2 regions of the Rhizobium sp. N731 genome follow, and region 1 is predicted to be linked to the other one. Evidence: riboswitches for the same ligand, from Rfam matches in the RefSeq annotation. Region 1 holds a riboswitch; the other holds the start of a gene.
The links. Region 1 has a riboswitch for S-adenosylmethionine ahead of metA (homoserine O-acetyltransferase MetA). Riboswitches for the same ligand answer to the same signal wherever they lie in the genome.

Region 2: another riboswitch for S-adenosylmethionine. It lies ahead of AMK02_RS02730 (O-succinylhomoserine sulfhydrylase); the one in region 1 lies ahead of metA (homoserine O-acetyltransferase MetA).

What each region holds. Positions count from the first base shown of each region.
Region 1 covers NZ_CP013601.1:4,221,724-4,227,470, reverse strand. The annotation lists gene AMK02_RS20445 (SIS domain-containing protein) at 1-308, opposite strand, end outside; gene AMK02_RS20440 (GntR family transcriptional regulator) at 301-1,077, opposite strand; gene AMK02_RS20435 (aldose epimerase family protein) at 1,302-2,324, opposite strand; gene metA (homoserine O-acetyltransferase MetA) at 2,444-3,367, opposite strand; SAM riboswitch at 3,417-3,494, opposite strand; gene AMK02_RS20425 (ABC transporter ATP-binding protein/permease) at 3,648-5,504, shown strand; gene AMK02_RS20420 (ABC-F family ATP-binding cassette domain-containing protein) at 5,572-5,747, opposite strand, start outside.
Region 2 covers NZ_CP013601.1:549,465-555,211, reverse strand. The annotation lists gene AMK02_RS02750 (efflux RND transporter periplasmic adaptor subunit) at 1-593, opposite strand, end outside; gene AMK02_RS02745 (TetR/AcrR family transcriptional regulator) at 692-1,279, shown strand; tRNA gene AMK02_RS02740 (tRNA-Gly) at 1,302-1,375, opposite strand; gene AMK02_RS02735 (2'-deoxycytidine 5'-triphosphate deaminase) at 1,434-2,528, opposite strand; SAM riboswitch at 2,603-2,681, shown strand; gene AMK02_RS02730 (O-succinylhomoserine sulfhydrylase) at 2,724-3,908, shown strand; gene apaG (Co2+/Mg2+ efflux protein ApaG) at 4,132-4,524, shown strand; gene AMK02_RS02720 (Hsp33 family molecular chaperone) at 4,725-5,717, opposite strand.

The sequences.
Region 1 (5,747 bases):
CTCGCGCCCGACTGCGAGACGGTGAAATGCACGCCGCCCTTCAGGTGCAGGGCGGCACCGTAGACGGAAGCGATCGACGGGCCGACCGAGGCGACCGGAACGCCGCAGGTGATCTCGAACAGATATTTGAAGAAGGTGGCGGCGTGGTCCGAGGAACCTCGCGCCGCCGTCGTCACCACGCTCGGGCGGGCGGACGAAAACAGCCGGGCGATCTCGGCAAAGACCGGTTTTTCCTTTTCGAGAAGCGTGGCCACCACCTCGGGTGATTGGCCGGCTTCCTGCAGCATCAGCGACTGGTTCTCACTCATGGTCATCTCCAATTCTCAATTCGGCAACGAAATCATAGGCATCGCCGCGATAATGCGAGCGCGTGTATTCGACGACGCGCTGGTCTTCCAGGCGCGAGACACGTTCGATCAGAAGCGCCGGCGCGCCTGTTTCGACGTTCAGCATCGCGGCATAGGAGGCATCGAGCGTGACGGCGGTCAGCCGCTGCAGCGCACGCACCGGCCGATGGCCGCTCGCCGCCAGCGCATCGTAGAGCGATCCTTCGCCGCCGGCGTTCTCTCCCAGAAACTTGACCGGCACGACGGCGCGCTCGATCGCCAGCGGCAGGCCATCGGCGAGGCGCAGCCGGTCGAGCCTCAGCACCGGTTCGTCGCCGCCGAGGCCGAGCAGGAAGGATTCCTCCGGCGACGGCGTGTTGACCTCCCGCGACAAGATGCGTGCGGCCGGCAGACGCCCGCGCGAGCGCATGTCGGCGGAGAAGGAGGAAAGCCGCCAGAGCGACTGTTCCATGCGCTCCACCTTGCCGGATACGAAAGTACCGCTTCCATGGCGCGATTCCAGTGCGCCCGCCGCCAGCAGGTCGCGATAAGCGGTGCGCACGGTGACGCGGCCGAGCTTGAGAGCCTCGGCAAGGTCGCGCTCGCCGGGCAGCGCCGTGCCGGCTTTCAGCAAGCCCTCCTGAATGAGGCTGGTCAGCGCTTGCGCCAGCCGCTTGTAGAGCGGCCCGGCCAGCGCTTCGCCGCGCAGGCCGCGTCTATTGAGTTCAGCTACTAGACTGGTTCTATCCATGGACACGCAATAGAACCTATATAGAACCAATCGGCAAGCCTGAATCGCAAGACGCAGAAGAAAAAACCCTCTCCGGCAATCCGAAGAGGGTTCATAGCGGTCAAATTTGACAGCCGTGCGTCTCAGAGCATGCGCGCAAAAGTGTGGGGCGGTTTTGCGATAACGACATGCATAAAAGCAAAACCTAAAGCACGAGGAGCGAATCTGAAAGATCGCGAGAACGTTCAGCTCTTGCTGAAGATATAATCCGTTTCCTGGCGCAGCACCTCGCCCGGACGCAGGACCGCATTCGGGAAGCCCTCGTGGTTGATCGCATCCGGCCAGACCTGCGTCTCCAGGCAGAAGCCGGCGAACGGGCCGTATTTGCGCCCGCCGAGGCCGGGAGCCCCTGTATTGAGCTTGAAGCCGGCATAGAACTGCACGCCGGGCTCGGTGCTGCGCACTTCCAGCGACACGCCGGAATAGAGGCTGCGGGCGAGTGCCACAGTCCGCTTGGCGGTGCGTTCGCGGGACAGGCAGAAATTATGGTCGTAGAGCACCTGTTCGCTGCCGACGAAACGCTTCATCGGGGCCATCTCACGGAAATCGAATTCGGTGCCGGCAACGGGCCGGATTTCGCCGGTCGGCACTTGCTTCTCGTCGGTCGGAAGATAGTGATCGGCGGCGATCATGATGTCGTGGCCCAGCGCATCGTCGCGGCCGTCGAGATTGAAGTAGGCGTGCTGGCAGACATTGGCGAGCGTCGGCTGATCGCTCGTTGATTCGTAGGTGATCGACAGTTCGCCGTTGCCGTGCACCCGGAACGTCGCCTGGATGGTGCAATTGCCGGGATAGCCGGCGCGGCCGTCGGGATCGACGATCTTCATCACCAGGCGGTCGGCCTCATGCTCGACGATCGTCCAATTGCGCTTGGCGATATTGTCGCTGCCGCCATGTAGATGTGTGACGCCGTTTTCGTTCGGCTCGAGCTGATAGTCCTTGCCATCGAGCGTGAACCTGCCGCCGCCGACGCGGTTGGCGCAGCGGCCGGGCGTCGCGCCGAAATAGGCCGAATAGAGGGGATAGCTGTCGAAATCCTCGAAGCCGAGTTGAAGCGGCGCCTCATGGCCTGCTAGGCGCAGATCCTGGATGACGGCGCCCCAGGTGATGATCCTGGCCGTCAGCCCGCCGCCCTTGATGACGACGCGATAGACGGTTTCGCCCGCCTTCGTCTGCCCGAAAACTTCCCGCTCCAACTTCTCCGACATGATCGACCGTCCGTTCCTTTGCGCGTCCGATAAAGACGCGCGGCGCTATAGGGTTCCGGACCGGAACCTGCCCGCATTTGTTCCAAATCGCAACCGGGCAGGTCAGAAAGAAATGCCGTTCAGAGATCCATGCCGATCTCTTCGACGTCATAGGGCGTTGTCTGGTAAATCTCGTTGATCCAGTTGCCGAACAAGAGATGCGCGTGGCTGCGCCAGCGGTTCTGCGGGGCAAGCGTCGGATCATTATGCGGGAAGTAATTGTGCGGCATCTTGATCGGCACGCCGGCATCGACGTCGCGGAAATACTCGTCGGAAAGCGAGGTGGAATCATATTCGACATGGTTGAACATGTAGAGCCGCCGGCCCCTCTTCTCGTGCACGAGGCACACGCCCATCTCGCTGGATTCCATCAGGATTTCCAAGCTTGCGGATTTCTCTATGTCTTCGCGGCGCACCTCGGTCCACCGCGACACCGGCACCTCGAAATTGTCGGAAAAGCCGTTCAGATAGATGGAAGCTGGCTTCAGGTTCCGGTGGCGGTAGACGCCAAAGGCCTTTTCCTTCAGCTCATATTTCGGAACGCCGTGGAAGTGATAGATCGCCGCCATGGCGCCCCAGCAGACGTTCATCGTCGAATGGACGTTGGTCTCGGTCCAATTGAAAATCTCCTGCATCTCTGCCCAATAGGTCACGTCCTCATAGGGCAGAAGCTCGATCGGCGCTCCGGTGATGATGAAGCCGTCGAACTTGCGCTGCTTCACCTCTTCCCAGGTCTGGTAGAAGGCGAGCAGGTGATCTTCGGATGTGTTCTTGGCCTTGTGGCCGCCAATGCGGATGAGCGACAACTCCACCTGCAGCGGCGAAGCGCCGACGAGACGGGCCATCTGCAGTTCGGTCTTGATCTTGTTGGGCATCAGGTTGAGCAGGCCGATCTGCAACGGTCTTATATCCTGACGGATCGCCATCGTCTCGGTCATCACCCGCACACCTTCCTGAACCAGGGTTTCGAAAGCGGGCAGCGTATCGGGGATCTTGATGGGCATCTGCGGTCAACTCGATCAAAAATAAAAAACCGGCGGCGAAAAAATCGCTACCGGTCCGCACGCGGCCCTTTAGCGACTTTTTTAACGTGGCTGCAAGCCGGCCGGCCAAATCACCACGGAGTGCCTTAATTAGTCCCAGTTGAGCCGCGAATCAACTCCGAATGCATGCGGGAGCGGCACGTCAAGAATCATCACACTTTAATGACTGATAGAATCTGTTGATAGACCGGTAACGCCACCATGTTAATAATGACAGTATGGGCGGTGTTGGAAAAGCGTGATGGCAGATAAGATCGAAGGGAGGCCGGGCATCCGGAAGCAGGATAGAGTAGGGTATGATTTCAGCCTGACATATCGCCTCGGGGTGATGTTCTCAGCATTCTGGAATTCGCAAGTGCGTGGCAAGGTGCTGTTTCTGGCGACCGTGCTGATCCTCGTCATCCTGGCGACGGCCTATGGCCAGGTCATCCTCAACGAGTGGAACGCCCCCTTCTACGATTCGCTCGAGCGCCGCGATCTCGGCGAGTTCTTCCACCAGCTCGAAATCTTCGCAATGATTGCCGGCACGCTGCTGCTGCTCAACGTGCTGCAGGCCTGGCTGAACCAGATGACGGCGCTCTATATGCGCGAGGGCCTGTCGCGTGATCTCGTCGACCAGTGGCTGAAGCGCAAGCGGGCGCTGCGGCTCGCCTCGAGCGGCCTGATCGGCGTCAATCCGGACCAGCGCCTGCACGAAGATTCCCGTAACCTCGCCGAAAGCACGACGGGACTCGTGCTCGGCCTCTTGCAGTCGACCATCCTTCTGGTGAGCTTCATCGGCGTGCTCTGGGAGCTGTCGAGCGGCTTCATCTTTCGCATCAGCGGCCACAGCTTCTCCATACCGGGCTATATGGTCTGGGCGGCGATTTTCTATGCCGCTTCCGCCTCAGTGCTGAGCCAGGTCGTCGGCCGCAAGCTGGTCAAGCTCAATGCCGACCGGTTCTCGAAGGAGGCCGAGCTGCGTTTCACGCTGATGCATGCCAATGAGAACATGCCGGCCATCACCGTCGCCCGCGGTGAGGAGAACGAGCGCCGGCGCATCAATACCGACATCAGCTCGGTACTGAGGGTCGTCAAGCGGCTCGCCATGGCCAATACCAATCTCACCTGGGTTTCGGCCGGCTACGGCTGGCTGGTGATCGTCATTCCGATCATCGTTGCCGCACCCGCCTATTTTTCCGGCGGCCTCACCCTCGGCCAGCTGATGATGTCGGTCGGCGCCTTCAACCAGGTCAATACCGCCTTGCGCTGGTATGTCGCCAATTTCGGCCCGATCGCCGAATGGCGTGCCACGCTGATGCGCGTCACCGACTTCCGCCAGGCGCTGCTCGACATGGACGAGGACTTTGGCGTGAAAGGCAGCATCGCCTATGAAAACACCGCCGCCGACAGGCTGACGCTGAAGGATGTGGTGATCAATGCCAAGATTGGCGAAGACATCGAGGAATGCGGCGGTTTTCGCCTGCGTGAAACCGATATCGTGATCAAGGCCGGCGAAAAAATCATGATCAACGGTGATCATAGCGTCAACCGCAAGCTGCTGTTTCAGGCCTTGGCCGGGCTCTGGCCGTGCGGCAGCGGCACGATGGGTCTGCCGCCGATCGACGACATGCTGTTCGTTCCGCAGATCGCCTATATTCCGGGCGGCACGCTGCGCGAGGCGCTTGCCTTCCCCGAAAGCCCCGATGCCTACGAGCAGGCTGCCGTCGAGGCGGCCCTTGAAAAGGCCGGCCTGCACTCTCTGATCGCAAGGCTCGATACCCGCGCCCGCTGGGACAAGCTGCTCGACGGTGATGAACAGAAGGCGATCGGCTTCGCCCGCCTGCTGCTGGTGCGCCCGCGATGGATCATCTTCGACGAAGTGCTCGAGGGCATGGAGCCGGAATGGCAGGAAACTATGTGCAGCGTGCTGACTTCGATGCCGGAAACCGGCATGATCTATATCGGCCGCTCTGAAACCTATCTGGAGGCGCTGCAGCCGCGGGTGCTGCATCTGCAGGCTCTGCCTTCGAGATCCGAAGAGCCGCAGCAGCAGGTCGTCCAGACCGGCGCCAGCGCCAGTGCCGGCGCAGCCGCCGTGCCCGCGCCGGCGCTTTAGAGCTGCCCCAATCGTCTGGCTGAATCTTTGCCCGCACAGATGAGGCGAGCGGTTGAGTGCGAGAGTCTCAGCCTTCCAGCTCTTCCCGCAGTATTTCGAGCTCCAGCCACTCCTCTTCCATCTTGGTCAGGCTGGAACGCAGCTTTTCCATCTCGCCTGCAAGCCGGTTGAAGGCAGCGGGGTCGCGTGTGAAGAGACTGGGGTCGGCCATGACCAGTTCGCGCTTGGCGATCTCGGTCTCGG
Region 2 (5,747 bases), 680 kb from region 1:
ACTTGGCCCGGCTCGCCGAGCGTTTCGACAACCGTCCCATCGGTATCGGCAACAAGGATGGAATAGGCAGTCTCGTTCTCTGCGACCTTCGCGTCCGCTTCTGCCGCGGCAAGCTGCGCGGTCGCGGTGTCGAGTGCCGCCTTCGCCTGCTCATAGCGCTGCGGTGTCGCGGCCAAGCCGTTTTTCACCAAGGCGGCATAACGCCGCTCGTCGGCTTGCGCCTGGATCAGCACTGCTTGGGCTGCCGCAACGGCGTTTCGTTTCGCCGTCAGTGCGAGACGCAGATCGGTCTCATCGATGCGCATCAGCGGCTGGCCAGCCTTGACCGGCACGCCGACGTCCACATAACGCTGCATGATCTTGCCGGGGACACGAAAACCGAGATTGCTCTGCACCCGGGCGGCAATGGTGCCCGTGAAGGTGCGTTCGGCCGCCTCCGGGTTTTTTGCCTCCACCAGCTTGACAAAGGGGGGTGCCGTGCGGGGATCGGCGGCTTTTGCACTGGCTTTGGAGGGCTCCTCGAAAAGCATGAAAGCGGTGGCGCCGGCAGCAGCCACAAGTGCGAAAGCGCCGAGTAATATTTTGCGATTCATCTCATTAACCCTTATTGACCGGCACGGCGGATCATTTAGATTGCGATCTAACTCTAAAACTGGTATAGATGTCAAATGAAATCTAATTGGAGGTCGCTATGAGAGTCAGTCGTGCCCAGGCCGAGGCCAACCGCGAAACGGTGATCAATGTCGCAAGCCGGCTCTTCCGGGAGCATGGTTTCGACGGCATCGGGCTGAAAGATCTGATGAAAGGTGCCGGCCTCACCCAGGGCGGATTTTACAAACAGTTCCGATCGAAAGACGATCTTGCGGCGCTGGCATCCGGGCGAGCGATGGAGAGTGCAATTCGCCGGTGGTCGAGGGTTGCTGCCGGAAGCAGCGATCCCTTCGGCGCGGTTGTCGGCATGTATCTGTCAACCGGGCACCAGGAAGAGAAAGGCGATGGTTGCCCCCTGGCCGCGCTCGGCTCCGACGCGGCGCGTCAGAGCGAGGAGGTGCGCGCTCCGTTCCAGAATGGCATTGAAGAGCATCTTCGGATCCTCGACGAATTAATCCCGGCATCGGACGGCACAAAACAGTACGAGAAGGCCATGATCGTGCTGTCCCTCATGGTCGGCGCCGTAACCATCTCTCGCATCATGACCGATCAGGCCATGTCGGAGCGACTGCTGGAAGCCGCCGCCGATGCGGTCAAGCGCATCGCGGGCGACACGGGCGAAGAATGAGATTTCGGTTGTGATGAGGAGCTGGAGCGGGTGAAGGGAATCGAACCCTCGTATTCAGCTTGGGAAGCTGCTGCTCTACCATTGAGCTACACCCGCGGTGCGCTGAGATTTCCAACAGAAGGGGGCCGCTGTCAAGTCGGCTGAGGGCAGCCCGTCAGATGCGGAAGTGTTTCGAGAGTTTCAGGCCCTGGGCCTGGTAGTTGGATCCGAGGCCGGAGCCGTAGAGGCTGGCGGGCTTTTCCTGCATGTGTTCATAGACCAGGCGGCCGACGATCTGGCCGTCTTCGAGGATGAAGGGCACTTCATGGCTGCGCACTTCGAGCACGGCGCGGCTGCCGCGCCCGCCGGCCGGCGCATGGCCGAAGCCCGGATCGAAAAAGCCGGCATAGTGGACGCGGAACTCGCCGACCAGCGGATCGAAGGGGGTCATTTCGGCGGCATAATCCGGCGGCACATGCACAGCCTCACGCGAAACGAGGATATAGAACTCGTCGGGATCGAGGATCAACTCGTTGCGGCCGCGGCTATAGAGCGGCTCCCAGAAATCGAAAATATCGTGCTGGTCCTTCTCGTCGACATCGACGACGGCGGTGTGGTGTTTGCCGCGATAGCCGATCAGGCCGTCCTTATCACCGGTGAGATCGATCGACAGCGCGATGCCGCCGCCCGACACGTTCGGCTGCTTGCTGGCAACCAGCGTCTCGCTTTCATGCAGCTTCAGAAGTTCCGGCTCGCCGAGCACGGATTGGCCGACGCGGAAGCGTATCTGCGACAGGCGCGAGCCGCGGCGCACGACGATCGGGAAGGTCCGCGGGCTGATTTCGAGATAGAGCGGGCCGGAATAACCTGCCGGGATCTTGTCGAATTCCTGGGCGTAGTCGGTGATGACGCGGGTGAAGATATCGAGCCTGCCGGTCGAACTCTTCGGATTGGCCGAGGCCGACATGTCGGACGGCAGCGCCAAGCTCTCCATCAGCGGCACGATATAGACACAGCCGGTTTCGAGCACCGCGCCTTGGGACAGATCGATCACGTGCAGGCTCAGCCGATCGAGCTTGTCCGAGACCAGATGCGACGGCCCCGGCATGAAGGAAGCGCGCACACGAAAAGCCTTGCTTCCTAAGCGCAGGTCGAGACTTGCCGGCTGGATCTGATCGCGGTCGAGCTCCCGCTCGGAGTTCAGACGCCCCGTTTCGAACAGCGCCGCAATCGCGCGGTCCGCCAGAATTCCAGTTTCGCGAGCCATCATGCCCCATCCATCATTTTGCCGCCGACAAAACCAAATACGGGGAATTGACGCAAGCAGCTAACAGCAGTATTGCAGAATTATCCCGTGGTGATTTGGCCGGTCGGCTTGCAGCCACGTTAAACAAGTGGCTAAAAAGACCGGGTTGAAACCGGTCTGCTTTTGCGGCCGGTTTTTTTGTTATGTGAAGGTGATGGCATGAGCAAGACCTGGCGCCCGGCAACCCAACTCGTCCATGGCGGCACGCTGCGTTCGCAATATGGCGAAACGTCGGAGGCAATCTATCTCACCCAGGGTTTCGTCTATGACACGTCGGAAGCGGCCGAAGCCCGCTTCAAGGGCGAAACGGACGGCTTCATCTACGCCCGCTACGGCAGCCCCACCAATGACATGTTCGAAAAGCGCATGTGTGCATTGGAAGGCGCCGAAGATGCCCGTGCCACCGCCTCCGGCATGGCGGCCGTCGCCGCCGCCGTTCTCTGCCAGGTGAAGGCAGGCGACCATATCGTCGCCGCCCGCGCCCTGTTCGGCTCCTGCCGCTGGGTCGTGGAAACGCTGGCGCCGAAATACGGCGTCGAGTGCACGCTGGTCGACGGCCGGGATCTCGCCAACTGGGAAAAGGCGATCCGCCCGAATACCAAGGTGTTCTTCCTGGAAAGCCCGACCAACCCGACGCTCGAAGTGGTCGATATATCAGGCGTCGCCAAGCTCGCCAACCAGGTCGGCGCCAAGCTGATCGTCGACAATGTTTTTGCGACGCCGCTCTTCCAGAAGCCCTTGGAGCTCGGCGCTCATATCGTCGTCTATTCCGCCACCAAGCATATTGACGGCCAGGGCCGCTGCCTCGGCGGCGTGGTGCTCGCCGACAAGGCATGGATCGACGAGAACCTGCACGACTATTTCCGTCATACCGGCCCGGCCATGTCGCCGTTCAATGCCTGGACGCTTCTGAAGGGCATCGAGACACTGCCGCTGCGCGTGCGCCAGCAGACCGAGAATGCGGCGAAGATCGCCGATTTCCTGGCGGAGCAAGGCAAGGTCGCCAAGGTGATCTATCCCGGCCGCAAGGATCACCCGCAGGCCGAAATCATCGCCAAGCAGATGACCGGCGGCTCGACGCTCGTCTGCTTCGAGCTGAAGGGCGGCAAGGAGGCGGCCTTCGCGCTGCAGAACGCGCTTGAGATCATCAAGATTTCCAACAACCTCGGCGACAGCAAGAGCCTGATCACCCATCCGGCAACGACCACGCACAAGAACCTGACGGAAGAGGCGCGGGCCGAACTCGGCATTTCTCCGGGCACGGTGCGGCTTTCGGCCGGCATAGAGGACACGGACGACCTGATCGAGGATTTCGCGCGGGCGCTTACCAAGATCTCGGCCTGATCGACTGGAATAGCGGCCGGACTTCGTCCGGAGCCGGCCGCCGATCCGCGGGAACAAGTCCACCCGCGCCGGCGTTGCGAAGTAAAATTAACGCTGACAGTTAGGCTTAACGACCGAAAACCCTTCGATCATCACCATTTGACCGCTGATCAACGTTCCGTTTCTTGACGGACAGGGCCTCTTTATAAGATACGGGTAACATATCTTGACTATGGTGCAAGGCATGTATCGCGCCCTCACAAGAGATATCGAAGTCGTGGTCGAACCGTTCTATCTGGAGGAGCAATCCGATCCGGAGGACGATCGCTATGTCTGGGGTTACCGGATTGTCATCAGCAACAATTCCGGCGTCGCCGTTCGCCTCGTCAACCGCTACTGGAACATCACCGATCAGAACGGACAGGTGGACGAGGTGACCGGCCCCGGCGTCGTCGGCGAACAGCCGCGGCTCAGCCCCGGCGACACCTACGAATATTCCTCCGGCTGCCCGCTCGACACGCCCTCAGGCCTGATGTTCGGCCACTATCAGATGGAAACGGATGAAGGCGAGCTGTTCGACGTCGACATCCCCGCCTTCTCGCTGGATTCGCCGGGGCTGTTGCGCGTGCTGAATTGAGGGGCAAGTTCCCACTCAGGAGATTGCCGAGATCTGAAAAAGTCCCCTCGCCACAAGGGGGAGGGGCTAACGCAATGCGCCAACTGCAGCAGACATCTGCTTCTCTGCGGAGACGGTGAAATGGAAAACAGTGGGGGCGGCATCCAAGCCCCTCCCCCTTGTGGGGAGGGGTTGGGAGGGGTTTTTGGCGCCGCCGAGAATTATTCCGCCGGCTGAAGCTCGGTCGCTTCGAAGCGGTAGGTGGTCGAGCAGAATTCGCAGGTGACGGATATCTCGCCGTTTTCCTGGCTGGCCTCGATCTCCTCGGCGGTGAAACCCTTCAGCACGTTGCCGATCTTTTCCCGCGAACAGCTGCAGCGGTCGAAGACGGCGCGGGGCTCGAAGACGCGCACGCCGCGCTCGTGGAACAGGCGGAACAACAGCCGTTCGGTGCCGACCTGCGGATCGGTCAGCTCGTCGGCGTCGATGGTCTCGACCAGCGAGCGGGCTTCGGTCCAGGCATCGTCCTCACCATGCGGGCGGTCGCCGGTGTCGCCGTCGCCGCCGTGGAGATCGGGCTGGCGCATGCGCTCCGGCGCCTCCGGCAGGAACTGGGCGACGAGGCCGCCTGCCCGCCAGCGGTGGCGCGGCTTGCCGGCGTCGTCACGGTCGAAGAGTTCGGCCGCAGCCAGGCGCACACGCGTCGGAATCTGCTCCGACTGGCGGAAATAGACGCCGGCGATCTCCTCGAGCGAGGTGCCGTCGAGCGCAACAATGCCTTGATAGGGCTGAGCGAACTTGCCCTGATCGATGGTGAAGGCGAGCACGCCCTTGCCGAGCAGTTGCTCCGGCTCGGTCTCGCCCGATGCAATGGCCTGGTCGAGCAGCGCCCGATCGAAACGGGCATAGGCGCGCACGTTCTCAGGCGTCGAGAAATCGGCGACGAGCAGATCGACCGGGCCGTCGCCCTTGGTCTGCACGGTGAACTTGCCGTCGAACTTCAGCGAGGTGCCGAGCAGCACCGTCAGCACCACGACCTCGGCAAGCAGCCGGGCGACGGGCGCGGGATAATGATGACGCTCGAGGATGGCATCGAGCATGGGGCCGAGCTGGACGGCGCGGCCGCGCACATCCAGACCCTCCACCTGAAAGGGGACGACATGATCATCGCCGGCGAAATCGAACTGGCCGAGGGCGGCTGCAGCTTCTGCCATGGCTTTCACTCCTAGTTTTCAAGCAAAGGG